DNA from 4 places in the Paenibacillus amylolyticus genome. Region 1 is predicted to be linked to each of the others. Evidence: riboswitches for the same ligand, from Rfam matches in the RefSeq annotation. Region 1 holds a riboswitch; each other region holds the start of a gene.
What was found. Region 1 has a riboswitch for thiamine pyrophosphate ahead of tenA (thiaminase II). Riboswitches for the same ligand answer to the same signal wherever they lie in the genome.

Region 1 (8,286 bases):
CGATATCTTCACCAAGCATCGTATCACTGTATGCTTGCTTAGCCAGATCGATCCATTTATTTGCTCGATTAAGACACACTTCTCCTATCGGATTCGCAAGTGCATCAAGAGCTTTTTGCTGGAAGTCGTTCAATTTCTCCAAATCCTCAGGCTTTGCATAGTAGAGTATTTTCAGGTCGGTTAGGCTCGATACGTTGGGACTCTCCAAGGTGGATTGCTCTTGTATTCTTGAATCCCATGGCGTGCAATAGATGTCATACCCAACGTCGTCCAAGATGAAGCAGTCAGATATTTCCCATCCCTTTTCTGTATTATTAATGATAATTAAATCAAGATCGCTCTTCTCGTGAAAGTCCTCGGTGCTAAATGAACCAGTAAGCCCAATAATGGCGATATCCTCTAGAAAATCTCTTTTTACACGTTCAATCACCATGTTAATGAGCAGTTCATTTTTGTCCAGCAGTTTCTTTTTTATGATTTCGTTCATTCGTTACCCCTCTTTGTATGGTCCGGCCGTCCTTTATCACAACAACCATAACTTGAGTCTATCGATTTAGAGGTGCGGTTACTATGTATAAGATGACTTAAGTCATCTTTGCACAAAATCCGCTAAACCGTCGATACGACGAGTTAGCGGATTTCACTAGTTCCTTGATTAGTTTTTTGTATAGACTATTTTCTTTATGCTTTCGCAGGACAAGAAATACCGATCCGCTAACTCCTCTATCCTGACTCCATTGCGGAATAAGGATTTAATCTCAGCGTTTCGAGCAGAGACCCTGCTCTTGCTCTCTGTTTTCTCGCCCCATTTCAGGTGCGCCTCTTTGGGTTTTGGGATATAAACCAATTCCCCTTGAACGTATTCCTGAATGATACGTAACAATTCTTCTGGAAAAATAGACTCGGCTTTTGAATATTTCATGGGCCTCACTCCTTATTTAATAGATCAATAAGGTGCAAAGCCAGTTAGTGGAATATTACGATTCGTCGTTGGCAATGTGATTATTCCCAGGCTCTATGCAAAGCATTGCCATATCCTTCACTGGCTTTGCATAGAGCCGTACCATGTAAGAATCCTACTCCGATTGTTTTCAATAGCCTCACCTCCAGAAAATAGATAGTTGCTATTTGCTTATTATATCAGGGCTTGTTGTTCAAATGTTTAATCATGTATTTTTGGGCTAACATGTTCTGATTATTCTGTACTCACCTTGATTAGCTGCTCTCTACTTTACCAGTGAACTCAAGACTCCAGCCTCCATGACATCTCCCAAAAATCAAGTTCAAAGCGACTGCACATCACGAAAATATCCTCCATCCGTTGGTACGTTCCCTCGCTACAGCCTTCTAATAGCTTATCCGTTAACGTCACTAGGGATTGATTGTTGCTGTTGTATTCAGAGGAAGCATATCCTGTGATCCACTCTCCGTAAAAAGGATGATCAGCTGCACCTGGCTTTTGGGCAAGGACTTGACCAATCTCTGCATAGCTCCATGAGCAGGCCAGAATGGATACAAGTACTTCTGCTATGCCTCCCGCATGGGAAACAGAGAGCATATAGTTAGTATAGGCTGCATTTTTCAGGGCAGGTTTTACCTGGAAAACATGATCCTCTGTAATTCCTAATCGCTCCATATAAGAACGATGAATTTTCATTTCACCATTCAGGATGTTATCTACGTTTTCACTAAAAAACTGCATCAATTTGGGGTCGTGCGACTTGACAATACCTAGTGCAAATACGCGGGCATAATCGAACAGGTACAAGTAGTCTTGCAGCAAATAATAACGAAATTGTTCAACCGTTAAGGAACCATCTCCGATTCCTTTAACAAAGGGATGCTCAAGACATTCCTTCCACACAGGCTGTGCTGCCTGATATAGTCTCTCTGAAATAGTCAACATGTGTTCCTCCAATTCATAATGTACGTATTTAAAAACAAAAAAACGAAACATCCATAGGATGTTTCGCAGACAAATACACTAAAACAAGGGGGTTCGCATGAGCTACCCAAGTAAAGCGTTTCATCGTTGCATCCCTACGTTGGCATTATCCAAATCAGGTAAGGTCGGTTTAACACCCTCTCAGCCGGTTAAGGCTCCCTCGCAAACGGTTGTATGTAGTTGATTACTTTCCTATTCCCATAAAAGATAAAATAACATCCATTTAGTATATCAAGGGCTGTTAAATATAGTCAAGGAAGATTGTATCGCCCCTCATCACCTTTGGTGACGTATGTAAACGATGAAAACCATCACAACAATGGTTGAGTTTCAGCCACTGTTATGATGGTTTCTATTCTTGCAACTACTGCCGATGGTTTAATGCCCGAGTTTGTTCTTTCCGACAAAAGTGAGTATTCCGTACTGGGAAGTATTTCTCCAGCTCTCATTGGTCGTATCATTCCACTTGGCTACGCTCTGCTTACCTCCGCCCTGGTTGTCGTTAATTTGGAGCTCGAAACCGAGAACATTTCCTGCTTTGGGCGTCAATGATTGTAAATGAATTCTGGCTTCTACGAGATATCCTTTATTTGTTTTCTTCACAGCACTTACAAGGCGTCCAGGTGAGGCACCCCCTGCAAAGGTTCCCACATTGTCTGCACTGATTCTGAACTGGGCATCATCATATTGAAAATACGGTGTGCGCTGGTGATTCTCGTCCAGGAAAATCTCAACCGAATCCTGATCCCATGGGTTGATACTATCTGTAATGATGTTTGGATCAGTGACGTCGATCAGCAGGTATAGATACTCACCTGACCACATTGCGCGAGCCACTGCCTCTGCACCTTCGCTCTGGTTCAACCGTTTTACTTCAAATGGTGCAGCCTTATTCCATGATGTGTCTTTCTTCCCATCAATCTGAACAATCCCTTGCACAGCTTGTGCAGATTTGGGCATAGGGGCGAGTTGAATCACGCCGTATTTGCTTGTATCCTGTTCCTGAGATTGTGTTCGATCATTCCAGTACAGTGGATTATAAGGTTGTGTCCCACTTGAACCGCCATCAGTCACACGGATATCCAATCCGGCTTCATATTCTGATCCGACTTGGATACCACCCCACGGAATGGACAATTCAACCTGATATCCGGCTTTGGTCTCGCGTACACGATATGAACGCTGCTCCACACCCTCAGCTTTGCCCGACCGCTTAATGATTACATGTCGGTCATCTGCTTCATATGAAGTGGTCTTGCCATTATTGAGATCAACAAAGATATCTACTCTGTCATTCACATCTGCCTTCGCATCCTGAACATCCACGAGGATATACAGGTTACTATGATCCCATAAGGTGCGGAAACTGGCTGATCCCGTAGAGTCACCCTTCAGTGGAGTAGACACCGCTTTGTTCCAGAGCGGATCTTGTGTCTGTTTTTTGATATCCGGTTTACCCGAAAGTGAGACGGCTCTCTGCGTCAACACAGGCAAACTGGATTCATCCACGAGTCCCCAGTATGCCTTTTTGGCCTTCAGGGCTGAATCAAACAGCATAGCCTGGTTGTTGTAAGACTTCTCATCTTGGAGTCCCCATAAGGTAACTGAAGAAATGTGGTCTTTGTGTTTTTTGTACAAATCCAACAGTTCCTTATATCGATACGCCTGCTTTACTGCAACTTCATCGGACATCTCTTCACCAAATGGAATTCCGCTATCCACATCCAGTTCCGTGATCTGAATATCCAATCCAAGTTCGGCGAACATGTTGATCGTTTTTTCAATTTCCTTGATGGACGGGGATTCCAGGTTATAGTGGGATTGCAAACCCACACCATCGATGAGCCCTTTCTCTTTCAGTCGTTTGACCAACTGATACATATGCTCTCTTTTCTCAGGGATTTCCGTGAAGTATTCGTTGTAATATAATTTGGCATTCGGATCGGCTGCACGAGCGAATTCATAGGTTTTCTCAATGTAATCCGGACCGATTAGTTCATAAAAGGGACTTTTACGTAAACCGTTGGCATCACCATTGCTATCCGCAATCGCCTCGTTTACCACATCCCAGGCATAGATCTTACCTTTGTATCGGGTCATGACGGTTTCAACGTAATCCTGAATCCGGGCAAGTAGTAATTCTCGACTCGCAGGGTTACCCTGAGGATCCTTGAACATCCACTCTGCTGCATCAATATGCCACAACAACGCATGTGCGCGTACGCCCATACCATGCTCCTCGGCGAACTGAACATATTGATCGGCTGCCTCGAACTCATAAACATCTTCGGAAGGAGACATGTACTTCGGTTTCATCTCATAGGTTGCGGTCAAGCTGTTAAAGTGCTTTGTGAGCAGTTGTCCATATGCGCCTTCCAACTGCCAGCGATACACCGCTGCACCAATGGGGAAATCATCTTGATACAGGTCCTCCAGAGACCGAATATCTTCTTCAATCTCCAGTTGCTCGGCCAGAGTAAATGATACATCATCCACATAGAACGATAACGTATCTACGCTATCTTCAGAGATGTAGGGTGTTTCGATGAACAAATTCAATTCAGTGGGATCATCACTATACTGAAATTTTCCGGTGATCTTGTGCCATGTGTTCCATTCTGCTTTGGCAATCTTCACGCTACCGATCGGGTTCCAGCTTTCGGCAGTTGTTTTTTTATATGTGGTGAGCTGTAGTGTTTGATCCGTGGTGGGCTCCTGAGTAAGTCTTACATATGCCGCAATTTCGTACTCTTGGTTACGCTTAAGCAGATCCTTCATGGATAACATCGGTCCATGATAGGAACGCTCACGGTTGGCGACCAGCATACTGGACTGACCTTCGTGTGCCTCCTGCTGTGTCACTGTCAGCCTTTCGTTACCTGTACGTGGAGTCCATCCCTGAAGTGTACCGTCTTCAAAGTTTGTACTCAAATGACCTCCCTCCACTTCCGTAACTGCCTTGGCTGCATGTGAGACATTCGAAAATGGAAGCATGGCGAGTATCAGCACAAGAACCAAGGCTGCAATATTCCATTGACGTAACCGTTTCATACAATTCCTCCTCTTGATTGGGTCTAAGTATTTCTGAACGGATTAACATCCAGATAAATAGATTATAGCTCTTTGGATAGCGCTTACATATAATAAATTTACAATAATTACAATAAAATGTTATCACTTGGTAATCCCGTGTGAGTTTAGGAAGCTGGAGTTCGTTCGCAAGGGATATCAAAAAACCGCTACATATTTGCAAAAATAAAAGACCGTTTCCCGATAAAATACGAGAAAACGGTCATCGTTAGAAAGTATCTTTTTTCCTGTCTGCTAACAGGCATATAAACTTTGTTTTATAATCGTCCCTCGTGACCCTGATCCTCCTGCACAATTCGAGCTATGTGAATCATCAAATATAATAATTCCTCGTTTGATATGGAGATATCCAGCATATTCTGCACGTAGGTTTTAATCATCTCCGCGCATTTGTATTCAAACGGATGCTCCTTCACCATGTGTTGAAATATAAAATCTTTCGCCGAATTGCCCAGACGTCCTTCTTGTAAACGCTGGATGAAGAATTGCAAATGTGTGACAAGTCTTACATAATGAATGGAATTTTTGTTCAATTGCATATCAAAGGTGTATTGTATCAGGTTAAAAATATCTTTTAACATCTTAACGGATTGCACCGTGCGCTCCATATTCTGCTCATGTGTTTGGGCATTCACGAAATGAAAGGCGATATTCCCTGCTTCTTCCTCCGGCAGTTCAATATCCAATTCTAGATTCAGCATCTGAACAGCTTCAACCCCCAGTTCGAACTCGACAGGATGAAACCTCTGGATCTCCCATAACATGCGATTCTGTAATGCTACACCTTTTTTCCATCGTTCAATGGCAAATGACAAGTGATCCATAAGCGTGAAGAAGATTTGATCGTCAAGAGACAGCTTTTCTTTTGCATTGGTAATCAGTTTGTTTATGACATTCACATGTTTATCTGGCATGTTTTCGATGGTTCGTACGTAAGCCTGGGCAGACGGATTATTTTGCAAAATGAATCGTTTCTGGATGTGTTCTTCATCCAGTCGCTCGCCGACTTTGCCTTTGAATGCCAACCCTTTTCCCATGACAATCATTTCTTGCCCCTGTTCATCTTTGATCAGAAGCAAGCTGTTATTTAATATTTTGATTACTCTCATGCATTCATCACGATCCTTTATTCTTTCGTGACCGCCTGATCCGAATTTCCGATACATCTGCCATTCTGTTTAATGACCTCTTGATACCACGAGAAGCTTTTCTTCTTCAAACGCTTCAAGTCTTTCAGATCCTGTTCACCGCGGTTTACATAGATCATTCCATAACGTTTCCCATACCCCTGATGTGTGCTTACCAAGTCAATAACGGACCAAGGGCAATAACCAATCACATCTACTCCATCCGTTAGAGCCAGTCTGATCTGTTCCAGATGTTTCTCGATAAAATCAATCCGGTACGTATCGTTAATGGTGTTATCTGCCTCAAGTACATCCGGGGCTCCAATACCATTTTCCGTAATTAGAATAGGGAGACCATATCGTTCACATACCTTACGCAATGTCAGCCTTAGGCCAACCGGGTCAATGACCCAACCATATTTCGTTTTTTCCGTATAAGGATTCTCCGCGGCCCGGTATACTCCCTGCTCGCCAAGCATAATTTGCTGATCACCCGCACGAGCTGTAACATCCGACGCATCGCCCATACTGGCGGCAATGGTTGCCGTCGAGTAGTAGTTGATTGCTACCAGATCGGGGCGGCCAAACTGGATATCTTCCATGTCACCCTGCTCAATAACCGGCTCGATGCCGCGTTCCTGTAAATAACTCCAGAATAATGGATTATACCGTCCCCACACCGATAAGTCGAGAAAACCCCATCCACGAATCGTCTCCCAGTTATGAGCAGCGACTGCATCGGCTGGTCTGGAGGTTGCCTGGTACATGGAAGTCATGTTTAAAGCAGGTCCGATCTTACCTTGCGGGAGCATATCATGAAATAGTCGCATCGTTCTGCCTTGAGCTACAAACATGTGATGATTTTGCTGATACAGTTCCTTATTGGATGGCAAACGCCCGCCTTTTGGTGTACCAATAGCACCTGGATGAAGAATCATCGTATTTTGCTCATTAATGGTCAACCAATATTTCACTTTATGCCCGTAATGCTCAAACAAGATACGCCCATACTCGACGAAGGCATCGATCGTCCCCCGGTTGTTCCATCCTCCGGTTTTCTCAAGCTCGTAGGGTAAGTCGAAATGGTACATGGTCACAATGGGCTCAATACCATGGAGCAGCAATTCGTCAATTAATTGGTGATAAAAATCGAGTCCCTTCTCATTAACAGTCCCTGTGCCTGAAGGCAAGATTCGAGTCCATGCAATTGAAAAACGATATGCTTTGAGGCCCAGCTCTGCAAAAAGCTTCACGTCTTCTCTGAACCGGTGATAGTGATCGCTCGCAACCGTGAAATCGGCGGTTCCAGCCGGATGATCACACATATCGATGACGGACAGGCCTTTGCCATCTTTGTTCCAGGCTCCCTCCACTTGATAGGCCGAGGTAGACCCTCCCCATAGAAATTCATTGGGGAATGGTTTGATCTGTTGATATAACATCTCAAGCACTCCTTCATTTTAAATGTTGATCATGATATATGACGGACCATATGAAGTATCGTATTACGTTTGTTACGAAAGATGGATAATGGTTGCTCCAACCTCCACAGGATTCTGCTTCTCCAGCTTAATATCCGAGAAACGATCCGAATTGGCGATAATGATCGGGGTTATGACTTCATACCCTTCTGCCTTGATGGCATCGATATCAAAGCGGATCAACAAGTCACCCCGTTGTACGCGATCCCCTACTTTAATGGAAGAGTCAAAATGTCTCCCCTTTAGGTTGACGGTATCCACTCCAATATGAATGAGCACCTCTTCTCCATCATAACCGTTTAATTTGACCGCATGTTTGGAGTCCATGAAAGCCGTAACTTCACCTGCGATTGGTGCATACAGTTCTCCTTTGGCAGGAATAATGGCAGCACCCTTACCCAGTAATCCCAAAGAGAAGACATCGTCTGGTACACGGTCTAGATGGACTAATTCCCCTTGCATCGGGCTGGCGATCGTAAGTGGACGTAATTCATTTTGGCTCGGTACATTTGCATTTGTTATTGTAGAAGACTGTGTGCTTGGGCTGTTGTCTTGAACAGGCTGCCCGGAAAGTGTCTTGTCATCGTTAACGTTGGTAGTTCCTTCTTCTTCATCTTCCACTGGATCTTCAAAACCAATGATC
Region 2 (8,286 bases), 2.6 Mb from region 1:
TAAGCTAACTTTGCAGTTAAGACTTGGGAACTTTCCCCCAATGCTTGTGGCGTTGTAGCCAAAGCTTGTCCTTCAAGGGCGACCATTTTGGAATCCAGCAGCATCCAGCCCGTCAACAGCACAGCTGATAATCCAGTCACGGTAATCCATTTGTACCCCGTTCTCTGCCAGTCAGGACCCGTCTTCACTCTCGTTCATCCCCATTCATTAGAAGTTATTTCCAATAGAGACGCAGTAAAAAGGAAAAGGTTACCGTTTACCTCAATATATTTCTATCTATCTGCCCGTATTACCTTACATCCACCATCGTAGCATGATAAGGAAAGGTAACCCCGATGTAATAAGCAGCCGTTAAGGTGAGCATATAATAAAATACAAACCACAGATCAGCTCGCGAATAGCCAATCTGAATGTAATACGTGCGGCTCGCGCCATCTGTGAACCCTTTCGCTTCCATTGCTACCGCCATTCGCTGTGCACGGCGAATGCTCTGTGCCAGCAGCGGAATAGCGTAACGCTTGATTGTACCATACACATTCCAGCGAGAGCCGCGTTGCTGTGTTCCACGAATACGAATCGCATAACGGAGCGTCTGGAATTCATCCAGCAAAATGGGGATCATGCGCATCGCGGCCAAAAAGCTATAGGCATATTTTGCGGGAAGCCGCCACTGCTGCATCAGGGAATAAAACAGTCTCACAGGCTTGGTCGTAAGACCAAAAAGTAACCCAGCCGCGGCCATAGTCAGCGAGCGAAAACCCAAGTGCAGACCGCGATAGAAACTCTCTTCGGTTATGTGGATCAGTCCCCACTTATACCATGTGGTCTCGCCCTTACCAAACATCATCATACCTGTAGACGTGGAGATAAACACTAGAATGAATGGTGATGCGTACAGCATCAATCTGTACCACGGATGACCTGTCCAGCACAGTAACAGTATCATCGCTAACGCAACGTTGGCCATTACATTCAGATTGTGAATGAGGATAACGATGACAAACATCATCGTCAGAATGATCATCTTTAATCCCGGATTGACGTTATGAAGCCAGGTTTCACGGTGAGGAAACGACAGTTGCATCAGATAACCTCCCCTCATCTACCGTCCAGATTCGGGTGCAATATCTTTTTACAATTTCACGATCATGGGTAACCATAACAATAGCTGTTCCCTCTCTCCGCAATTGCTCCAGCTGTGCTAACATGGCAAACGTATTGCGTGCATCCTGTCCAAAAGTAGGTTCATCCAACAGCAATATTCGCTGCTCTCTCACCAGTGCAGAGGCAACGCTCAAGCGTCGTTTCTGCCCCATCGATAATTGGTAGGGATGGCGCTCGGAGAGGTCGATTAGTCCAAATTGATTCAACATATGATCAGTCCTGACAAGTCTTTCTTCCGTTGTCAACCTGCTCCCCAGCAATGAAAATTCCACTTCTTCCGCGACGGTGTTAGTCACAAATTGAAACTCCGGGTTCTGAAATACAAATGCAATTTGATCTGCAAGCTGCTCCGTTTTGCCAGAAGGCAGACCGTCCACCTCATAATGACCTGTTGTTTTCAGGATATTCATCAGAGATAACAACAATGAACTCTTGCCAGCTCCATTAGTTCCGACAATACCAATCCAATCCCCATGCCATACTTTGGCCTGTTCTACCTGAATGAAGGGTGTTTTCCCACGCCATCCGGTGAACTGCTGCAAGTCCAGTGCAGGCTGATAGCCGGGTGATACAGGTGATAAGGGTGAGACGTGAGATATGGGGGATATACCCGGTGTATCGGATAAGCCAGACGATTGCTGTGCTTCCAAACTTGAGATGCCGTGATCCACACACACTTGAAGCTCTCCAGAAGCACTTCCCTCTTCTTGCTTAGCTGCCTGCTCGTGCTCATCCCACACACCCGGATACCAGATTCCATAAGCCTTCAGCTTTTCCCGTTCATGAGTAAATACCTGCTGTGCTGGCCCATCCGCCACAATCTTTCCTTCAGGTGATAACACAATGATGCGGTCGACCATATCCACAATCTCGTTTATTTTGTGTTCAACGATGATGATTGTTTTGTCACTGGCGATCCGTCTGACCGTATCCCACACCTGGGAAGTCCCCTCATCATCCAGCAGTGCAGTGGGTTCATCCAAAAACAATACCTCCGGGTCCATGGCAAGCATCGAAGCAATCGCAAGACGTTGCTTCATCCCCTGAGACATGGACTGGATCAATACACGATTCTGTTCAAAGGATAACCCCACTTGTTTCAGATAATATTCAATCAGAGCAGGCATCTCTTCACGCGGAATATTTCGGTTTTCCAGAACAAATGCGATCTCTTCATCTGTAAATGACATACAGAACTGGGTATCCGGATCTTGAAAGACCACTCCTGCTTTGGCGGGAACCTGAATATCATCACATTTCATCGGAATCTCAACCGAACGTGGAATTAAACCGCTCAAAATTTGCAATAACGTCGATTTACCGGAGCCACTTGGGCCAAGCAACAGCACTTTCTCTCCTTGACGCACAGAAAGAGACAAGCCTTGAAATACCAAGGCTTTCTCTCCCGGGAACTTGCATCTTAGATTTGTCACACTTACCGCTTGCGAATTCCCTTCCCCGTTCATCTAATCCAGCGCCTCATAATCTTGTTTGGATACCGGCCTGAGCGAACGTGTTACACCGGTGAGTTCCAATGCTTTGGCAAGATAATAAGCGAACACTCCAGCAATCAGAATACTTCCAATGAAGCGGAACCCGATAAATAACGTATAATTCCACGTCGAGAGTGAATCAATATACCCGTACTGGTAATCCAGCAAAAGCGAAGCCGCTGCAGCTCCTATGGCTGCAAGACAGGTAACAAACAGATTCGTTTTGCGATAGAAAAATGCTGCGAAGAATATCTCAGCTCCCAATCCTTGCAACAGGCCATACACCAGTGTGGACATGCCCCATTCACTACCCAAGAAAGCACTTACCGTTGAAGCCGCAACTTCGGCAAGAATAGCCACGCCTGGTTTACGAATGATAACAAAAGCAAACGTGCCCGCCATAAACCACATGCCGTAGATCATCTGCTCCGCATGAACACCAAATGGTTTCATCAAGTCATATGTAGGTCCCCATATCTTGTAAATCACCCCAAACACTACTGCGATCACGATGGTTACCAGAATATCCGTTAGTTTCAATCGCTTGTTGCCTGCTGTTGTTGCCATGTTCTCTACGTCCTTCCTTTGTTCCCTGTGGGGGTTATCACAATAAACGAAAAAGCCTCCCCGGTTCCGGGCAGGCCTCACGCACAGTGGACAATCTTCACAATGATGTATTGGATGGATGTCGAAAATACGGAATATCAACCAGCCCCCCTCCGTCATGGCAGATACACCACCACAGTTCAAAGAGGTCTGTTGTTCATCCACGTTCATTCCCACAATTCACCCTTACATATCGCAAATCCATGTTCTCTACGCTGGCATTACCCAGATCAGATGTACGGTCAGCGGCACAAGGCCACTCTCTCAGCCCAACTTCATTGAGCTCCCGGTTCACTTATTTCATTGCTTCTAATGTACATCAGATGGGTATTTGTGGCAATGGTCTCTACAAAAATCAAAAGTTGGCATAGGAAAAGGCATCCCCCTGGATGCCTTTTGGACATACTTCACAATGTGAAATAGCTACCTTATCCGTACACGCCTTCAATCCGTATTCCAAGGTATCCCTGTTCTTAATATTGCGTGTTCCCAGACTGGCTCGTTTTCCCCGAAGCAAACCCCTTGAACAACGTTGGTACTTTGGAATAACGGGTATTCGTAATTTTCCCTTGTGATGTGCTGCTGTCTGTACGCATAATCGAATCTTTTACATTGGAAATGTTGGAGTTATCCAGCGTCATGTTAACTGCAAAGGAAGTTCCACCATTTTGGCGAACCAGTTTGCCAATATCATCTGCACGGAAATTTTTGATGTTAATTGTTCCAGCTGCATTCATCTGGAACACTTTATCATAAGCCTTATACGCTGCCCCACCGGTAATGTTAACCGTTCCGGCAGACTTCAATGTCAGTGCATCCTCGCCCACGTCCTGCCAGACCACATTCGATATATTACAGTTGCCATAACAGTGAACACCATCAGCAGCTGGTGATCCAATGTTTACGTTTTTGAGCGTGGCCCCTGCCTCCAGACGGAAGACTGGCTTCTGATTTTCTGCTTGAGATCCGTCGCCCAGTGTGGAAGGATTAGCTACAAATGTTTTGCCTTGACCATCATAGGTCGTGCCCTTTGGAACAACAATAGTTGAATTTACAACCGTAGGCGCAGCCGCAACCGGAACTGCACCAAATATAGAAGCAACCAAACCAGCGGACAGTAACAACGTCAACATTTTTTTCATAACTTTATTCCTCCCTTATTCTCTCGTTTTTTGGTAGTGTACAGTCTGGGCTTGTACTGGAAGTTCGCCAGAGGTGCACCTCTGTCCGAACCACAACCTAATCCTACCAAATAAGGAAGGTAACTAGAATAATCATTAGATCAGATATATCATGACATCGTACAATCCCTGTCATATCGGCATTTTTTGCATGCTAGGTCTCTCAAGCAATATGCTCATATCAACCTCTGGTATGCTCATTTGTAACGTTGGTACCCCTCACTTAATCCCCAATAACAAAGAAAGACCACTACATTTGTCTCCAAATGTGTGATCTTGAATGTCTTCTGGCTTGCTGTTATAAAATATCAGGCTCCGAATCTCTTACGATAACCGCACTTTCGACACAACTCTTCCACAGCTTCCCGCTTGGAGAAGCCATATACCAGATTGTTCGCTCGCTCACCCTCAATAATCTCCGAGAATGACTTCTCGTGCACATTACCCAGGTTAATCACACCCTCGCCATCGAGACAGCATGGAACCACCGTTCCATCTACAAGCACAGCTGCCTGACCGCGAAGTGCATGGCAAAAGCCTTTACCGTCATCTTCAGGTGCATCCAGACTTGGCCACTGGAACTCATGGTCCTGATTCAGGTATACATTCGGGGCAATTTTGACCCCGCTACCTGGAACTACTTTTTCCTCAATGCGGAAATCCAGATTGAACTCACGTTCCAATACTTCAAGGGTCTCCCGATTTCGATTCATCTGAGCATTTGTGAAGTTATCCTGTGTCAGATTCCACAACCGAAATGAGATGATGACATTGTGCTTAACGGCCTCGTGTACAAAGGACAAAATATGACGCAGGTATCCGTCACGGTCTGTTGAACCTTCATGCCCATCGAAACTGTGCAGGGAGAAATTCATCTGCCGCAGCGCTGGTTTGCCAAGCAATTTATGCTGAGTCTTGGGCAGCAGTGTACCATTCGTTGTAATGTTCACCTTGAGTCCCTTCTCATGTGCGGAATCGAGCAACAGATCTATTTTGGGATGCAACAAGGGTTCGCCTTTGACATGTAGATAAATATGATTGGTGTGTGGTTTAACTTGATCCAGTATATTGTTGAAGACTTCAGGGTCAATGAATCCTTTGGCACGCTGTGTCTGCGGACAGAAGCTGCATGCCAGATTGCAGATACTCGTGATCTCAATATATACTTTTTTGAACGTTTTCAACTCGGGTCCCCATTCTGCCTAGGAGGGAGAACAATCCCACCTGCATTTGTGATCCGGCCAATATGCGCCACCACTATTATATCGGGTTAGGGAGCCCAGGTAAATTGTTCAGTTGTTCGGGTCTGACTCCAAGTTCATCTCAAGAATTCCATCATGCTGCCTCTTTACAGTTCATGTTCAAGTGATATATGCTGAACACACAACTGCATATCTTGAACTTTTGCACTAGGGGAGCCTTGCGGCTGAGACGAATATGACTATTCGGACCCTTTGAACCTGATCTGGATCATACCAGCGGAGGGAAGTGGAGCGGCCTTTTAGTAAGCGGAATTTTTCATGTATGTGAAGATAAATTGCGGATTTAACTTACAGACCCACTCATTTCTCCGGAAATGGGTGGGTCTTTTTTGTTCCTTTTGCAGAGTATAGGATGCCGTTGTTATTGCAGTAGTCTGACATCAAGGGGGTGAGGATCAGATGGATAACCATGTAACCATTCACAACGTAAGCTTTGCTTTTCCCGAAAAAAAAGAGTCCCCTGTGCTCGTCAATGTGTCACTTCAGGTTCAACAAGGAGAATTTGTCTCGCTCATCGGCTCCAGCGGATCAGGTAAAAGCACACTCTTCAAGCTGCTCGCAGGCTTGCATGAGCCAACCGTTGGCACCATCGATATAGCTGATGTCCCGCAAGGACAACGGCTCGGACGAGTCGCCTATATGCCGCAGAAAGATCTGCTGTTATCCTGGCGTACCGTCATGGAGAACTGCATGCTACCTGCCGAGCTTGCACCAGGCCGACAGGACAAGGACAAACTACGAGCCGATATCATCGCAGGATTGGCAAGGTTCGGCTTGTCCGGTTATGAGCAGGCCTATCCAGATGAGTTATCCGGCGGCATGCGGCAGCGGGTGGCATTGCTGCGTACCTTGCTTACAGGCGGGCAGCTCATGTTGCTGGATGAACCCTTCGGTGCACTCGACGCCTTAACCAAACGAGAAATGCATCGCTGGTTGCTGGAGCTGTGGGAGGACTTTGGACAAACCGTGCTGTTCATTACCCATGACATCGAGGAAGCCCTGCTGTTAAGTGACCGTATCATTCTGTTAACTCCAGGGGGGCAAGGTCAGCAGTTGCGGGAGATGACGGTTCCTTTACCACGCCCAAGGCATTCGGACATGATCTACGAACCAGCTCTCGTGCAGATGAGGCAACAACTGGAGGAACAATTACATGCAAAATGATAGAGCTGAGGTTAGCGTTTGGACGTGGTGTTCAAAGTGGCTCTCGAAATGGTTTTCCCAATATGGTTTGTTTATTCTGCTCATGTTCTTTTTACTGGCGATCTGGGAAGTGATTGTGCGTATGGGATGGGTGCCCTCCTTCATCATTCCTGCACCCACGGCCATCGTAAGCTCACTGGTTGAGCATCGTCGTCTGCTGTTGACTATCCATCTACCTGCTACCTTTATGGAGGTTATTGTTGGTTTTGTCTTGTCCATAGTGACTGGAATTACTCTGGCAACAGGCATGCATATGAACCGATCGATTGAAAAGGCCCTATATCCCTTCATCGTGATCAGTCAAACCATCCCGCTGATCGCCTTGTCCCCCGTATTTATCTTGTGGTTTGGTTACACGTTGTGGAGCAAAGTCGCGGTGGTATTCTTAATCGCATTCTTCCCCATTGTAGTCAGTACCTACGATGGACTCCGCCAAGGCGATCCAGAGCAGCGTGAACTGCTGCTCACCATGGGCGCCAGCAAGTGGGATATTTTTCGCAAACTCCAGGTTCCGCTGGCACTTCCCTCTTTTTTCTCCGGGTTAAAGATGTCAGTGGTGTACTGCGTGGTTGGGGCAACGATTGGTGAATGGCTCGGTGGCAGCAAAGGTCTCGGATACTTCAGCCGCCGCATGTCCAGCAACATGAACACGGATGCGATGTTTGCCGCTATTGTGCTGTTATCCCTGCTTGGGATCGTTTTGTTTGTACTGATTGCCTGGCTGGAGAAACGGTTTAACATACGGCGTCATCGTCATGGAGGCAACAGAAAAGTTGGATAATACTTAGACAGAAATTAGATGTAAATACAGTAGTTACAATCAAAAAAAAAAAACATATCTTATGCACAATTTCAGCAGCATCTTCAATCAGTTCATTGTCACATTGTCGTTAACATGCTGTTGCCCATTTTCTACAAATCAAAACGATGAAATGAGGAACTTCATTTATGAATAACAAAGGTATATACTCCCTGCTTCCCATCATACTCATTAGCCTTTTGCTGATCGTTAGCGGATGCAGCACCACAGACACTAGCCAAAATAGGCCAACAACAGATTCGGCAACCAATACACAGCAAACAGATCCGTCTGCAACCGAACCAGCATCAGACGCCAAAGATAAACTGTCTATCATGCTCGACTGGTACCCGAATGCAGTACACTCCTTCATCTATGTGGCTCAGGAAAAAGGATACTTTGCAGACCAAGGTCTGGATGTTGAAATTCAGATGCCTGCGGATACCAATGATTCACTCAAACTTGTTGCTGCCGGAAAAATTGATCTGGCTCTAAGCTACCAGCCCCAAATCTTACTCGCTCGTGGTGAGAACATTCCTGTACGTTCCATTGCTGCTGTTGTTCGCCACCCGCTTGTG
Region 3 (8,286 bases), 2.9 Mb from region 1:
GTAGACCACATTCCACCAATCCTCGATATACTTTTTGCGTTCGTTTTGATGTTTCAGATAGTAAGCGTGTTCCCACACATCCAGTGGCAGGAGCGGTACGATATCGGACTGGGACAGGTTCTGGTGTTTTTCCGCCTGCAAAATCTCCAAACGATGTGCTCTCGGGCTCCAGACAAGCATCGCCCAGCCACTGCCTTCCACCTTGTTCGCAGCTTCCGTGAATTGATTCTTAAACGCTTCATAACTTCCGAAATCTCGCTTGATCTGCTCTGCCAGCATACCGGAAGGTTTGCCGCCGCCAGCAGGGTTCATAATTGTCCAGAATATCGTATGCAGGTAGTGGCCTGCCCCGTTGAAGGCAAGTTCACGTTCCCAATGTTTGATGAGTTCAAAGTTATTCTTTTTTCGCGATTCCGCCAGCTTCTTCTCTGCTACATTTAGTCCGTCCACATAAGATTGATGGTGTTTGTCATGATGGATACGCATCGTCAGCTCATCAATATGTGGCTCCAGCGCATTGTACGCATAGGGGAGAGGCGGCAGTGTGTGTCCTCCAATGGGAACCGGCTTTTCTTTTACAGGAGGTGCTGTAGAGCTGGGTGTGGCTTGTGTTGTTCCGGTAGAAGGCGTTTGAATGGTTGCGGATTGGATCTGAGCTGAAGCCGCAGGTGCATTTATATTTCCCTCTGGAGAAGTTGGAGCTTCTGAAGCTTGGCGATGGACGCTTCCTGACTCTGACGTATGCAACGCATTTTTCAGAAAAAGTGATGGCTCCGAATCCGTTTCACGCAAGATGCCCGGTTGGCCAAGCGTATCCAAAACGCCCAGAAAATACTCCGATTCGCGGATAAAATGCAGAATGAGTACTTTGGCAAGCGGAACAGCTTGCACAGCAGCACTTTGCTCCAGAAGAACATACAGCTGTTTGATGAACTCCCTCGATTGCTTACGAGCTGCCGCCACAAGTTGATCGATACAACGAACGATGTAGGGGGCTGGTGGATGGGTTGCGGGCAATAGCTGTTTTAAAAGCTGATTGGCTACTCGCTCACTGTTTGCAAAGGTAACCTCCCATTCCTCCAGTAGCTTGACGTATGGGGGCTCCAGATCAGGAACCAGGGCACGAATGACGAGTGTATGTTCTTTCTCCTGCTCTTTCCAGAAACGGATTTCCTCCAATGTCCGCAGAGGCAGAAGGTGACCATATTCATACCAGTTCATCTATGTTGAACCTCCTTCAGATGAAATTCATTGCATGCAGACCCTCTGTTCATGCGTCCCAAGAGTATATTCTCCGAGCTTGTTGTCCTATGAGTGAAAAAAAAAGAGCCCCTGAGGGCTCTGGAATCAACGAAAAGTTCGGTGATTGAAATTTGGTTATTCTCCATTATTCGTGTTTTGCACATCGTCACTGCTTGTTTTCGTTACATGACTCAGGAAAGTTGAGACACGGCGCAGATATTCCTTTGGATGCTCCCGGAAGATCAACTCATGATGCGCATCCTGGACAATCCATACATCCGAGTACGGATTGGTCTGGTTGGCGGCGAGTTGCTCCGCAATTGGATAAGGCGCCTTCTCGTCCTCTGTACCATGGATGAAGAAAATCGGGAACGGATAATCTTCCTTTTTCACTTCCTGGTATGGAATCTGTTGTAATCCGGTACCATTCAGAACAGGGAACAACAGTTTCATGATCTCCAGTGTAGGCTGACGTGGCAGATCGATCTGGTTGTGAATGTTGTGGTACAGCGTATCTGGCTCCAGCAGGAACGCACTGTCCAGAATCATTGCATCCACTTCCTTCGTAATCAGTCCGGTTTGTAACGCTGTACCGGCACCCATCGAGAAGCCCCAGACAACCAGTTCCTGCGCACCACGTTGCTTGGCGAACTGGATCGCACCGAGCAGTTGCTGTGACTCAGCTTTGCCACCTGTGGCTACAGCTTTGTTCACCTGTGAGGCGAAGCCATAATCGAACATGACCACGTTAAACCCAAGTTGATGGGCATAATGTGCCAGGTCATACATGGGTACCCATGTTTCTTCACGATTAGCACCATAGCCGTGACTGAAAATAATCGTTTTGCTTGCAGCATTGTCAGCAGGTATATACCATCCCTGCATCGTGCGGCTGCCATCCGCTGCCGGGAACGTGATGTCTTCATACTTCATGTTCTTGGCTTGCATCGGATTGGAGAAGACAGGCGCTACCGTTGGATTGGATAATACCCATGCGATATAACCATGCAGTGCAATAAAACAAAACAGTAGAAAAAATACAACGGAGAGCAGCAACGCTACGATAATATGTTTGAACCGAATCAGCCTCGGTGATAGGGAAGAGGGCAGATCGGACACTTTTGTTTGCAGCGGGGCTTCGCTCTGGGATGATTGATACATGAATGCCCCTCCTTTGAAGTTCAGTTGAAGATAACAACGACATGTAAAGAGAATTGCGTCGATTTCAGAGCCTGCTTCAGAGCGATATCTTAATGTAATATATCATTATCGTATGTTCCAATATAGTCAAAGTCAATTGATTGAGGGCATTTGTTACGCAATTGTTATATAGTTCTTAAGATATATGGGTAACATTACCTTAGTGTGTAAATTACAGGGGATTAAGTCTTATAAAAAGGAAAAATTTTCAGGTTGGCCTATTTTGATTTTGGCTCTTTTTGGTTTACAGATGAGACCGTTTCTCATATAATTTATGTAACCAAGTTTCATGTGATGAAACATGAGGAGGGCATTATGCCATGGAAGATCGCAAGTTAACCGTCCGGGCTGTGGAACGGGCGCTGGATATATTATTATGTTTTACCACACGCAGTGATCTGGGACTCACCGAAATTGCCAGCCAGATCGGCCTGCACAAAAGTACAGTCCACCGTTTGATGGCTACGCTGGAGGATCGAGGGTTCGTGATCCGCGATGCAGCAACAGAGAAGTACCGACTTGGCATCCGAATCTGGGAGCTGTCAGCTCATATGTCCCGCAGTGATGATCCCGCTATTCTGCTGTTGCCTGCGATGGAGCGACTGAGAGATCGATTGGGGGAGACCGTGAGTCTGTACCTGCGTGATGGGAGTGAACGGATTCGTATTCAGGCGGTGCAAAGTGATCAGGCGATCCGCCGAGTTGCTCCCGTTGGTGTTAGACTCCCGCTATCTGTGGGGGCTTCCAGCAAAGTCCTGATGGCGTTTGCCACGGACGAGGATCGTGAAGAACTGATGAACGGGCCGGAATGGCCGGTGTTTATTGATCCCGCGGTGTATTTAGCGCAGATGGGAGATATCCGGGATAACGGATATGCCACAAGTTACGAGGAACGTGAGCCGGGAGCTGCCGCGGTATCTGTACCGATTATGGATCGCAGAGGCAATATTGCAGCTGCCCTCTCGGTCTCAGGACCTGTCAGCCGACTTTCGCAGGAGACATTGCATGAATACGCACCTGTGTTGAAGGATGCTGCTACGCAAATGGGGCTCATGTTATCCTGATGTTGATGTAAGTTTTTTCTCCAATAGAGTTTGATCATTTGGAATATAAAGGTTGTTTTTATGTTCCGGTTGCGCTACTCTGTAATGGACGGCCCAGCGGGGCCAGCTTCATTGAATATGAACGGCGGCTTATGTAAGCTGCAACTAATTAACGTTACTGGGGGAGTCCGAATTGTCCGGACTGAGACGGAATCGCATGAGATTCCGGACCCTTTGCACCTGATCTGGATCATACCAGCGTAGGGAAGTAATCGGCGATATGACCACAAACCACCACATGATGTGACCCTTGTAGGGCTCTGTTAAGGAGCTGCGTAAAGGTGCATTATTGGTGATGGACATAAAAGTCGGTTCCTTCGGGGGCCGGCTTTTTTATATACAGGGAACGGGCGATATAGTGCGGACTCTATGGGCTTCTTTTTCACTAACCTGCAAAAGTGGGCTTGGATGATGAGAGAGAAGTCACCATAGATCCATGATCTGTGGCAGCCTCCGTCTGTTGTTAACTGTACATGAAAAGTGTCTCCCCTGGTCTGGTGTAGGATCGCTCTTTCTTCTCTGCATTGCGCATGATTTGGGACAGGTACGTAAGCGAGCTAATGATCAAACCAACCAAACAAGCGACGAACACTGAGGAGGAGACAAGCGAACATGAGTACAGGAAATCAAACGGGACAACAAGCGACGGAGCAGGGACATAACGATCAGCAGGTGGAAAAAGAAACAGGAGCGGCCGGACGGGTCCAGCCCTTTCCGGGCAGCCGCAAAGTCTACATTCAGGGCTCACGGCCGGACATTGCTGTACCGGAGCGTGAGATAGCCCTTCATGACACGAATACTCCCCAAGGGGTGGAGCATAACGAACCGCTGCGTGTCTACGATACGAGCGGCCCGATGACCGATCCCGAATTTCATGCGGATATCCGCGCAGGTCTGCCATCCCTGCGCACACGTTGGATCACAGAGCGCGGCGATGTTGAAGCTTATCAGGGCCGTACAGTTAAACCGGAGGATAACGGACTGAAACCCGGAGGGAAGAGAGCCGGCGCTGAAGAGTACCCCGGATTACGTGGCAAACCGCTGCGGGCACAGCCAGAACGCTGCGTGACTCAGATGCACTACGCGAGACAGGGAGTCATTACGGCTGAGATGGAATTCGCCGCCATTCGTGAAGGCGTGGAGCCGGAATTTGTGAGACAGGAGCTGGCGAGTGGACGGGCCATTCTGCCATCCAACATCAATCACCCGGAGAGTGAGCCGATGTTGATCGGTCGTCATTTTCACGTGAAGATCAATGCCAACATAGGTAACTCTGCTGTATCTTCTTCCATTGAGGAAGAGGTGGAGAAGATGACCTGGGCGGTACGATGGGGATCGGATACGGTGATGGATCTGTCCACAGGCAAAAACATTCATACCACCCGGGAATGGATTATCCGCAATTCACCTGTGCCGATTGGTACGGTGCCGCTGTATCAGGCGCTGGAGAAGGTGAATGGCGAAGCGGAAGCGCTGACCTGGGAGTTGTACCGTGACACACTCATTGAGCAGGCAGAGCAGGGCGTGGACTACTTTACGATTCATGCAGGTGTACTGCTGCGTTATATCCCCATGACCGCCAAGCGAATGACAGGTATTGTGTCTAGGGGTGGTTCCATTATGGCAGCATGGTGCCTTGCGCATCATCAGGAGAATTTTTTGTACACCCATTTTGAAGAAATCTGCGAGATTATGAAAAGGTATGATGTGGCGTTCTCACTGGGAGATGGACTTCGTCCAGGCAGTATCTACGATGCGAATGACGAAGCTCAGATGGCGGAACTGGCCACGCTTGGGGAACTGACGCAGATCGCATGGAAGCATGATGTGCAGGTGATGATCGAAGGCCCGGGTCATGTGCCGATGCATAAGATCAAGGAGAATGTGGACTTGCAGATGGAGATCTGTAAAGAAGCACCGTTCTACACACTTGGGCCGCTAACGACCGACATTGCGCCAGGATATGATCACATCACATCCGCCATTGGGGCAGCCATGATTGGCTGGTTCGGCACGTCCATGCTCTGTTATGTTACGCCAAAAGAACATTTGGGCCTGCCCAACAAGGATGATGTGCGGGAAGGGGTCATCGCCTACAAGATCGCAGCTCATGCCGCCGATCTGGCGAAAGGCCATCCGCGTGCTCAACGCCGCGATGACGCATTGTCCAAGGCACGTTTTGAGTTCCGCTGGCGGGACCAGTTCAACCTGTCACTGGACCCGGAACGGGCATTATCCTACCATGACGAGACGCTGCCAGCAGAAGGGGCCAAGGAAGCTCATTTCTGCTCCATGTGCGGACCAAAGTTCTGTAGCATGCGCATTACGCAGGACATTCGTGCCTTTGCCGCAGACAAAGGGTTGTCCGAGAATGGGGCTGTAGCTGCCGGGATGCAGGAAAAGGCCGAGGAATATCGGACACGCTCCTAGGCGCCGGTACAGCGCAAGCTGGGCAGTCTGAAATAGAGATAAAGCCGTTTCTCTCTGTCATTGCAGAGAAGAACGGCTTTTTTTAGTTTTATGTCATGTATGTATTCTTAACCATACTCAGCCTTTATCAGAATTAGCTTTGTGATTAAGTGTGGTCCATATCTTATACAGAATTCCTGCGATAACGAATAAAAGAGCATCACTGAGTTTTGGTGCTCCTCCGTATAGAAATGCGGAACAGGAAAAACCTACTATAAACAGTAAAACAATATAGAGGAATCGCATATTAGTTCACCTCGTTAATTTGTGGTGTTACTAAGTAAGTGAGTTCATAGTTGCATAGTTTCAGATAGAACTTGTTACTTCACTCCAAATCAGCAGCTACTGTCGAGCCAAGCCCAAATCCTTCTCCAAATACGTTGCAAGCAATGCCAGCGGGCTATGGATCTGAATACCACGATTCGTTGTAACTTGTGCAGCAGCGGGAGCCATAGACAGCTGGGCTGCCACTACCGTTTTACCCGGATGCTGCTCAGCAATCTGCTGTAAGCCTTCACGTACCGCTTCGAGATACCCTTGCTGATCTCCACGCATAATCAACTCAAATGTCCCAGGGATGCACACCGCTTCCGTCTGAGATGTCTTGGCAACGTGTAGTTGCCCATTCTCATCCTCTTGCTGTAATACCCGATTCAACCGTGCCATCGTTCCTTCAACGGTTGCCGGATTGGTGAATGCTATTATGTAATCTCCTGGTACTCGCCGCATCTCCTGCAATAACGGATCATCTATGCCGATCACAGGCACAGGGACCTGTATGGCTTCCTGCTCCAATGCTGTCGCAAACAGGGTACACGTGACCAGAATGGCATCGGCATGACACTCAGCGATCCATTGGAGCGTCTGGGCTACCTTCTCGTGAATGACGACCGCGGAAAAGTCAGCGTCATGTTTAAGACGGTCCAGACCTGGATCGACGTAATGGACCAATTCAACTTCATAAGGAGCAAGCGTCTCTTCAATTAAGGCGATGTTAGAATAATGAGCGTGAAAACAACCAATGGTGATCATGTGCTAAGTCCCCTTTTACAGTTCGTATATGTCATGGATCTTTTAGATATTTAAACCATTATAGAAACATGCCTGAGAACTGTACAGTCGTTTATTGCTCAACGCCAATAACCGCCCTTCCGCCAAGCTGCGGAAAGACGGTTGATAACCTGACTCGACTAGGGTCGGTCCGGTGTCCATTTTTATCTAAGGGAAGGAGAAGTATTTTTCTTCGCCATTTTTTGTTGCAGAATTTCATGAAAGGATAGACCTTGAGTGTTCTCATTCTCCTTTTTAGGAGCAGTGGTCGCCGTGTTGCGCGGATATTGGTGATGGTACGGGATCATTTGCTGAATAGGCATGCGGATCATCTTGGTTCCTCCTTTGATGCGTTTTTTTGGATTATGTATTTCGACTGGTTACCATGCCAGGTGCGCATATAGGTACATGTGACTTGTTAGACGAAATAAAAGAGTTTAAAGCGTAATTCCAATTGGATTGTAGTGATTTTACCCGGTTTTAAGGAGATGTAAACGTTTTTAGGGAAATTCAGGAGTAAAGGACCTGATTTGAAAGGTTTGATATGGGAGGATCGAATCGGTTGTTATGTGAATAGTCCCAATTTTAAGGAAGTCAATGGTACCCGCTTATGAGGCATATTATCTGGTTAAATGATGCAAAGCATGCTAACTAACTTGGTACCATGGTCGGGTTGTTTAGGGGGTAATGTAGTTCCGGATATAACAAAAAACTGCCGAGCGAACCCGGCAGCTTGCGTGATATGAAGAAGGATGCGATGAAACTTTGATTCTGTCTGAGGTGGTATCGTGTTGGCTTTATCTACTTTGGCGAACAGCGATGTATATATCCACTTGTACACTTTCGGGATTCAGGCTGCGTTCATCATACAATTCAAAATCCCCGGTGAACGTACGATCGCTTTGTTTGTCCCATGCCCACACGGCTCCCCAGGCTTCGCCAACAACCTCTGCCATGGGTCCTTTTCTGGAAGTGAATACGGCGTAAGTTGCAGGAGGGAGTAAAATGTCGTCCAATCCTTCAGGCAATGATTCGTTCGGACTGACCTCATGCCCTACCAGTATGGTGTATTCTCCGGTTATCCCATCGGTGTAATCCGTGTAACAACCATAGCGAGCACTTTCAGGTGCAGGGAGGTGCTCTGAGGCAAAATAATTGTTCCAGAGTCCCTGAATACAACCTTTGCCACTGATTTCAATGGCGTTGGTTGTGCGGGCGGATA
Region 4 (8,286 bases), 3.2 Mb from region 1:
TGGTGAAGTTGTGAAGTTCACGATGACGGATCGGGAGATGAGCGATATTGTGCAGCTTGAAATTACACTGCGTACACATCGTACAGCAACCGTATTTCGTTTTCTAGACCCTGTATGGACCCGAGTGAGGGACCTGCTGCAAGAAGGTAAAGACCAGGGATTGTTCCAGGTCGAGTCCGTATCTTATGCGATGCTTCAGGTTATGGGTGTGGCTTTGGCGCACAAACGGGCCAAGAATTCACGATTTGGCTTTGATTATCAGGATATGAATACAGACGAGCTTGCTGAGCAGACAATTGAGTTCGTACTACGAGGATTGGGAGTGAACCACCATGAATGAAACTATTGAGTTGATGATGAAACACCGCTCCGTACGCAAATTCAAGCCAGACCCGGTAAGTGATGAGCAGCTTGCAGCCATTGTATCTGCAGGGCAGATGGCTTCCTCTTCAAGTAGTGTGCAAGCATATACCGTAATTGCTGTGACTGACGTAGAACAAAAAGCGAAGCTGGCTGAATTGGCAGGTAACCAGGCCTATGTCAATGAATGTCCGGTGTTTCTTGTATGGTGTGCTGATCTGTATCGGCTGAGTGATGCTGCGAAACGTCATCTTCCTGAGAAGGAATCGTATGCCGATTCAACCGAGAATTTCATGGTAGCCACGATTGATGCTGCACTGGCTTCCCAGAATGCCGCTCTTGCGGCAGAGTCGCTTGGTTTCGGAATTGTATATATCGGCGGGCTTCGTACCCGGATTGAGGAAGTAGCTGAGTTATTGGGATTGCCGGAAGGGGTATTTCCGGTGTATGGCATGTGTATTGGTGTTGCAGATCAGGAAACGGGAATTCGCCCGCGTCTGCCACTGGATGCAGTTCTGCATCGTAATCGTTATAATGCCGAGCAGAGTATCAAAGGTGTTGAGCAGTATGATGAGACAACGACAGCGTACATGAAAGCACGGAATAACGGTGAAAGAACGACTCCATGGTCCGAACTGATGGCGAAGCGCCTGACTGAGCCGACAAGGTTGCAAGTGAGACCGTTCCTGGAAGGCAAAGGGTTCTTGAAGCGATAAATTATATATGTAGTTTAGAAGTCAGTCGGGGCGAAGCCGACTGGCTTCTTTGTGTTGTGCTGGCAGGACAAGCGATAGTACTTGCTGTTACCTGATTGTACTCAAGTTAAGCCATAGAAACGCTTTGTGTTCTGATAAAAGAGCCGGGCGGCCCGCTCGGTTCCCATGCCAGTGATTTCACTCCATGCCTGGATGACCTGTCTGGTCATGGCAGGGTGTGTCATTCGTCCCTGAAATGGTCCTTCGAAGGGCCAAGGTCCGTCGGTCTCGGCCATCACTTGTTCTGATGGATATTGCCGGGCAAGTTCACGAATCTCTTCTTCATACAGAATATCCGGCGTGAAGGAAATGAAATAACCGTTGTCCGCCATGCGCCTTACGGTTTGGCGAGAACCTTTGAACCAATGGAAATGAGCACGTCGGAACTGATATTGCTCCAGCAAATCACAGACGATATCCGCATCATCGTATACCGCATGAAGGACAAGTGGTTTGTTATGCTTTTTGGCAAGTTGGATGAAACGTTCAAGCAGTTCAATGTACCCGCTCTGATCGAAGCGTTGCCCTGCCTGCTCTGCTTCCTGACGATTGTAATAGGGGAGGCCGACTTCTCCTATGGCTGTGGCTTGTCCCATATGCTTCTCGATCCATTGGAAGAACAGGTCCATTTCTGCAACGGACGGCAGTTCCTGTTCCGGATGGAAACCGAAGGCCGGATAGATGTTACGTGGATGTTGTTTTGCAAGCTCCAGATTGGTCTTGGCAGAAGCGAGATTCATGGACACGGCAATGACTGCTTCGACCTGCTGAGACGGAAACGATAGCAGCATCTTGCGTTGTTCGTCAGGGGTATACTGATCGAAGTGAATATGAGCATCAATTAATGGTGCAAAAGCTTGAGAATGCACGAGGGAATTCCTCCTTGTGTTCAGTTATATTCTAACTATGTTACGCAGAATTTCTTATGGCGGATCACCCATTAAAGGAAATAAATAACTTAAAAACCCGCACTATCAAGATAGGCGGGCTTTCTGCTGTTCTTCTTTCATCCACTGTGCAATCTGCCGTTTACGCTCCAAAAAAGCGGATTCCTCCGTAATTTCTTCTCGTCTTGGGCGATCAAAAGGAACATGTACCTCGTGTAACGCCGTTGCAGGTCGGTTGGATAATACATAGACCCGATCTGCAAGTAGCAATGCTTCTTCGATATTGTGGGTGATGAACAGCACCGAGCGGCGGTTCTGTTCCCAGATATCGAGCAACCAGCGCTGCATGTCGCTACGTGTCAGTGCATCCAGCGCGCTGAAAGGTTCGTCCAGCAGCATGAGTTCCTGCGGACTGAGCAGGGCGCGCAAAAATGCAGCACGCTGCTGCATTCCGCCCGACAGCATATGAGGATAGGCCTGCTCGAACCCGGCAAGACCCACGCTGCTTAACCACTTTCGAGCCTCTGCAAGTGCTTCGGCCCGAGGTGGAGCACTTGAAGCTACTTCACCAGCAAGCAGTACATTATCTTCAATGGTACGCCACGGGAAAAGGGCGGGCTGTTGCGGCATATAACTAATCTTGCCACGCTGTCCCGTTACATTCTGACCGTTCATAAGTACTTGGCCTTCCTGTGGCTTAAGCAGACCGCCGATGATATGGAACAGAGTGCTTTTGCCACAGCCAGAAGGTCCAACGATAGCAACAAACTCGCCTTGCTCCACAGTCAGGGACAGGCCGTTCAGAACCGGTAGCTTGCTGCGCCGTTCACGGAATGATGCATGAACATTAACAACGTCCAGTGCAGGTGGAACCGGATCAGGAGTCGTGTTGGCAGGTCGATCAGGCGTAGCCGAGTTAAACTTTTCACCGTGCGTTGGCTCCATTACACTTGCTCCTCGTCCAGGCTGGACTTGTTCATCCTGTTGCAGATTCATATGGTCATCACTTCCTAATATACAGATTACTTCTTTACTACCGCTTTTGTGGCCGCCAGCGCACGAGCAGCTTCTCCAGCAGGGCAATGAACAGGAAGAGCAGCAAGCTGAGCGCGACAATAATCATGATCGCCACGAATAGGCGGTCCGTACGATAAGCCGACTTTTGCAACATCATATAATAACCAATACCCTTGTCTGCACCAATCCATTCGGCGATGATGGCGCCCATCACGCTATAGGTAGCGGCGATTTTGACACCGGAGAACACGGATGGCAGCGCATGGGGGAGCTCCAGCTTCCAGAAGATCTGATGACGCTTTGCACCAGCCATGTGCATATAGTTCATCATCGCCGCGTCAGTACGGGTCAAGCCGTCCATGGCCGCCACTGCAACGGGGAAGAAGCAGACCAGAATGATCGTAATCAGCTTGGGCAGTAGCCCGAATCCGAACCAGATTAACAGGAGCGGCGCGAGCGCGATGGTCGGAATATTTTGACTAAGAATAAGTAAAGGATACAGGGCTGACTTGAGAAAAGGGACCAAATGCAGTACCATCGCAATCAGTAATCCAACCGCTGTTCCAGCGGCGAATCCAATCAGCGTTAACTGAATGGTTGCGGAAGCGTGCATGCCAAGCCGTTCGGCCTGGGTTGCCGCTTCGCGGGCGATGTCGGACGGTGCAGGCAGCATCCATTTCTCAATATGGAAGAGGGAGACGGCTCCCTGCCATATCGCTATAAAGAGAATAACCGCCACAATGGGCGGCCATACACTTTTGAAATAGGCAGGCATTAGCGATACTTCTCCGTCAGGGTATCCATGCTGAAGCCGGTAGGGCTATGGGCGATTTTGATCTGGGAGATGATGCTTGGGCTGCCAGCCTCCACGAGTACCTCGTGCATTTTACGGACAACTTCCAGCAGTTCCTCTAGTTCCCCCTCCATCGTGGTGTCGAGCGCGTTCACCTGATATTTCAGGCCGGATTGCTGAATAACTTCAATGGCGCGATCAACGTAAGGATAAGAGTTCTCGCCATTTGGCGTTTTCGGGATAACCTGAATACTAAGTAGTGTGCTTGCCATGAGAGATCACGGCTCCTTTCGTGATAAATAAAATGAACTAATGACTGTTACACTTGCCACTTCGATGACAGAATAACCTTCCAATCGCTGTTATCCCCAGATTTTTTTGATTCCCTTTCTCTAAAGGGAAAATCCGGTGATAAAGGCGACCGCTTCGCTTTTTCACGTTATTTCTGTCCTCTCCGTCATCGTGTAAATATTAAGTTCGTTTTATATGAGAAATTTTATTGGGGTAAAAACTCGTTCGTATATGCCTTGCTCACATCGATCTGTTCATCCAGCAGTTTTTTGCTAAACATCCAGTCGGTGTAGTTCTGCCACACTTCCTGCTTTTGCTCACCCCAACGCGGGGCGTCATCCGTGTATTTTGGACTAAGCCACTTCTGGCTTGCCAGTACCAAGTCTTTATCCAAGTCCGGTACGGCCTTGATCAGAATGTTTGCTGCGTCTTCGGGATGATCAATTGCGTATTGATATCCTTCTGAAGTGGCTTTCAGGAATGCTTTCACCAACTCAGGGTCGTTTTGGATCGTCTGCTCGTTTGTTACTAGTACAGGCGTGTAGTAATCCAGTGCATCTGAATAATCCTTCACATATAACATGTCGATCGGTTCTCCGCGCAGTTCGGCTTCAATACCTGTCCAGGCGTAGAAAATCCATGCGAAATCGATATCCCGTTTCACTGCGGTGAAAAAGTCGGCATCACCCATGTTAATGTTTTTCACTTTGGATACATCGGCTCCGTCGCCTTCCATAATGGATTGCATCACGGCTTCTTCGACTGGGGAACCCCAACCGCCATAGGTTTTACCTTCAAAATCTTTCGGTGACTTGATATTCCGATCCGCCGGAGCAGCGAAACCAGATGTATTATGCTGAATAACTGCTGCGATGGAGACCAATGGAACACCCTGTGTGCGGGCTTGAGTTACACTCTCCTGATAACTTACGCCAAAAGGCACTTCATTCGAGGCAACCATTGTATCTGCGCCACCGGCACCTGGTTGTACAATCTCAACGTTCAAGCCTGCGGCTTTATAAAAACCTTGATCTACAGCTGCATACAGGCCTGTATGATTCGTATTTGGTGTCCAGTCGAGCACCACTTTAATATCTTTCAGGGCGGCAGTGTCACCTTCGTTGCTGCTTTCCGTATTTGTGTTGCCGTTCTGCCCAGCTGGGGCAGCTTCTTTGCCACCACATGCGGCTACAGTCACCATAAGCACGCATAAGAGCAACAATCCCATCGTTTTACGCCATTTCATCTGTGGTTCTCTCCTTCGGTATGTCCGGCCGATTGGCACGGGGTACTCCTTGGCTTCATATCCAATCATCTTGCATAAATCGACAGATTTATACCAGTTGAGATCTGGATAACGTCACTTTTTTTAGCTCTCTGGCTATATAAAAGAACATTAAAAAAGCGTCCCGTATTCCGGGACGCGTGCAGGCGTTAGAGAGGTGGCGTTCAGCCATAGGGCTGTGCCATTTCGATATACTCCGATTCCTACGCTGGCATGATCCAGATCAGGTCTAAGGGTTAGTATCTTGGTGGGATACACTCTCAGCCGGCCAATTCCGACTCCCCTGGGAAACTATGAAGTTACGGGCATTACTTAGGTGTAATTATAGGCCAGAGGGTAGGACCTGTCCAGTCATGAACTGGATAGGGACACGTATAAGTTATCAAACAGGCCGTTATACATATGTATAACAGCCTGTTTGGATGTGTTATTTTCAATAATTATCGTGGGGAATCATATAAGGCAATCTGACTGAGTGCAAAAGCATCGGATTTTGGGTCATAACCTACCTGTTTCTGAGTGGTTTCCAGATTTAATCGTTTAAACCGATTATTCGAGATCCCATGCAGTATGGTGAAGGGCTCCAGATCTGTAGTTGTAATTGCTTTGAACATCAAATCGCACAAGTCAGCCGGACTAATATACGCGCTCATATCCCTTGCCTCCAGCACTGGTCCGTCCGGTTGAAAATCATCATATGCACCTATACGTACCGCAACACTTTGTAAACCTTCGGTATACGCAAAATAGGAAGCGAGCGATTCTCCAAAACATTTGCTAACCCCGTACAAATTCCGTGGGCGTGTTGGCATGTCCGGATAGACTTGAGCATCAATGGGATACCCCTCAGTCGTCTGTGCACTGCTTGCAAGAATGACTCTTCGTACACCTTGGTCTTTAGCTGCACGGAATACATTAAATGTACCTTTGATATTGATGTCCAACAACGATTCATAAAATCCGGCATTCGGGGAAGGATCTCCCGCCAGATGTACAACCACATCCATGCCTTCGCAAGCATGCTGACAGGCTTCGGGGTCTGTCACATCCAGTGTCATGATCTCATGGCCGGTCCCTTGATACGTATGCAGTCTGTCGATATTTAAATCCGTTAGTCGCAGGTGAAATGCCTCTGACAAATGTTGGGACAAGTCACGTCCAATTTTTCCGGCTGCGCCAGTAATTAAAATGTTCATGAAATCAGCTCCAATTCTTAGCGCTGGAAGAACTCAATCCATTCCTTTTCAGGTCCATAGATGAAGAAATAGCGGTAACCGTTAGGCAGTGTAATAATCTCTCCGTCGATAAATTCGGCTTCGGTGGATTGAATGCGTTTGTACTCAGAATCAAGATCATCCACGTGGATCGCAAAATGGTGCACCGTACCTTCGGAAGGCAGCTTGTCGCTGTATCCTTGAATTAACTCAATCTCAGTCTCATTACTTCCATTGAAGCCAAGGAAGGCGAGCTGAATGATACCGTTGGTATGGGTCACCCGGTCTTTCAATTCAAGACCAACGATCTCCGTGTAGAAACGCAGCGTGGTCTCCAGATCACGAACGGCAATGCCGACGTGGTCAATGCGCTTTTGAAAACTCACAATCAAAAACCTCCTTATGTAGTGAATGTTTCTACCATTTTAAGGGATATCATAGAGCTGTACTACATGGTTGTCAAATATAGTTTTAATTTGGAAAAATCAGAATTATTCACAAAATGTTCACTTATGTGAAGGGTTTCCTCATCTCTATAATTACGAAGGTAAACAGAGAGGATGAGAGAATTGCCAACCAGCAAGAAGGAACAGATTATTTTCGGATTAATGATGTGTATAGGAATGGTCTTGGTCATGATGTTCTTCAATCTATGGCACAGTGGGTTACTCGGCAAGATGTCCCCGCTTGAGATACTGCTTCAATTCATATTATGTTTTGTCATCGCGTTTCTGGTGGAGTCTTTCATTGTTGGCCCTGTGGCGAGAAAGATTGCATTCTCCTTGCCCTTCGACAAGTCCAACAAGATTTTGGGTGTGCTCGTCATTTCATTTTTCATGGTGATTGGCATGGTTCTGATCATGTCTATGTATGGAATGATCTCGGCATATCTCGCTGATCAATTAAGTGGGTCATCCGTACTCCGTACGTATCTCCATACCATTGCTCGTAACTTCAGCCTGGCGCTTCCATATCAGTTAATCATTTTGGGACCACTCGTCCGATATGTATTCGGTAAATTCATCAAGGATAACGAGCCCGTATTGCCTGTCGTTAACAAAAGTGTGTGATTTGGCTGGCCATAAGTATTTCCTGGGCAATCTTGTGCAAATGAACAGATCGTATTATTACCTGTAATGAAAGGTGCTCTGAGGCAAAGATAGGATACTTTCCACCACGATTACAGCGCTAACGAATCGAGAACATCTTATTAGGCCAGTTTTTAGAGAATGAAAAATCTAACGAATCTCTGCGGCGTTATTATGCAAAAAACCTCCAACAAGGCATTTAATTGAAGCTAATTATCTATAATAACGTCTCTAGGATTCGTTAGATTTCAAATATGCAGAAATGGAGGGGAATAGCGTGTGCTAGGTTCGTTAGAACAGAGTAACACTACAAAAAAATGCCCACCGTCAGGTCATGACAGTAGACATTACAATTTCTTTAATAGGTATTTCTAATCCTCAGGACTGGATCGACACAGAACTGTTAAGTCGCAGAATTGGCTATATGTTTGTTCTGCCATTGATACGTGATTACGCTAATGACAAGCAGGCCAACTGCAAAGATCGCAAGCATCCATGCAGACTGATTAACGGCCAGATGATCAAGACTCCATCCTGTAGTCAAAGGCAGAATGGCACCACCAACCCCACCTGAGGCAATCAAAATGCTGGGTGTG

Region 2: another riboswitch for thiamine pyrophosphate. It lies ahead of V6668_RS04635 (ABC transporter ATP-binding protein); the one in region 1 lies ahead of tenA (thiaminase II).
Region 3: another riboswitch for thiamine pyrophosphate. It lies ahead of thiC (phosphomethylpyrimidine synthase ThiC); the one in region 1 lies ahead of tenA (thiaminase II).
Region 4: another riboswitch for thiamine pyrophosphate. It lies ahead of V6668_RS02350 (ABC transporter substrate-binding protein); the one in region 1 lies ahead of tenA (thiaminase II).

What each region holds. Positions count from the first base shown of each region.
Region 1 covers NZ_CP145892.1:3,638,197-3,646,482, reverse strand. The annotation lists gene V6668_RS16190 (nucleotidyltransferase domain-containing protein) at 1-487, opposite strand, end outside; gene V6668_RS16185 (CD3324 family protein) at 656-922, opposite strand; gene tenA (thiaminase II) at 1,244-1,906, opposite strand; TPP riboswitch at 2,020-2,117, opposite strand; gene V6668_RS16175 (endo-1,4-beta-xylanase) at 2,324-4,996, opposite strand; gene V6668_RS16170 (PRD domain-containing protein) at 5,293-6,144, opposite strand; gene V6668_RS16165 (glycoside hydrolase family 1 protein) at 6,162-7,604, opposite strand; gene V6668_RS16160 (beta-glucoside-specific PTS transporter subunit IIABC) at 7,677-8,286, opposite strand, start outside.
Region 2 covers NZ_CP145892.1:1,016,726-1,025,011, reverse strand. The annotation lists gene V6668_RS04665 (PQQ-binding-like beta-propeller repeat protein) at 1-188, opposite strand, end outside; gene V6668_RS04660 (energy-coupling factor transporter transmembrane component T) at 290-1,084, opposite strand; gene V6668_RS04655 (ABC transporter ATP-binding protein) at 1,059-2,630, opposite strand; gene V6668_RS04650 (ECF transporter S component) at 2,631-3,224, opposite strand; gene V6668_RS04645 (pectate lyase) at 3,737-4,405, opposite strand; gene V6668_RS04640 (radical SAM/SPASM domain-containing protein) at 4,753-5,628, opposite strand; TPP riboswitch at 5,846-5,948, shown strand; gene V6668_RS04635 (ABC transporter ATP-binding protein) at 6,106-6,870, shown strand; gene V6668_RS04630 (ABC transporter permease) at 6,860-7,690, shown strand; gene V6668_RS04625 (ABC transporter substrate-binding protein) at 7,858-8,286, shown strand, end outside.
Region 3 covers NZ_CP145892.1:752,239-760,524, forward strand. The annotation lists gene V6668_RS03510 (Fe-Mn family superoxide dismutase) at 1-1,221, opposite strand, end outside; gene V6668_RS03515 (alpha/beta hydrolase) at 1,378-2,403, opposite strand; gene V6668_RS03520 (IclR family transcriptional regulator) at 2,763-3,506, shown strand; TPP riboswitch at 3,656-3,769, shown strand; gene thiC (phosphomethylpyrimidine synthase ThiC) at 4,158-5,975, shown strand; gene V6668_RS03530 (hypothetical protein) at 6,357-7,046, opposite strand; gene V6668_RS03535 (hypothetical protein) at 7,229-7,396, opposite strand; gene V6668_RS03540 (zinc ribbon domain-containing protein) at 7,862-8,286, opposite strand, start outside.
Region 4 covers NZ_CP145892.1:484,139-492,424, forward strand. The annotation lists gene V6668_RS02320 (TetR family transcriptional regulator) at 1-340, shown strand, start outside; gene nfsA (oxygen-insensitive NADPH nitroreductase) at 333-1,076, shown strand; gene V6668_RS02330 (TatD family hydrolase) at 1,178-1,984, opposite strand; gene V6668_RS02335 (ABC transporter ATP-binding protein) at 2,090-2,998, opposite strand; gene V6668_RS02340 (ABC transporter permease) at 3,036-3,794, opposite strand; gene V6668_RS02345 (thiamine-binding protein) at 3,794-4,084, opposite strand; gene V6668_RS02350 (ABC transporter substrate-binding protein) at 4,309-5,349, opposite strand; TPP riboswitch at 5,571-5,683, opposite strand; gene V6668_RS02355 (NAD(P)-dependent oxidoreductase) at 5,829-6,584, opposite strand; gene V6668_RS02360 (VOC family protein) at 6,602-6,988, opposite strand; gene V6668_RS02365 (hypothetical protein) at 7,172-7,672, shown strand; gene V6668_RS02370 (MFS transporter) at 8,094-8,286, opposite strand, start outside.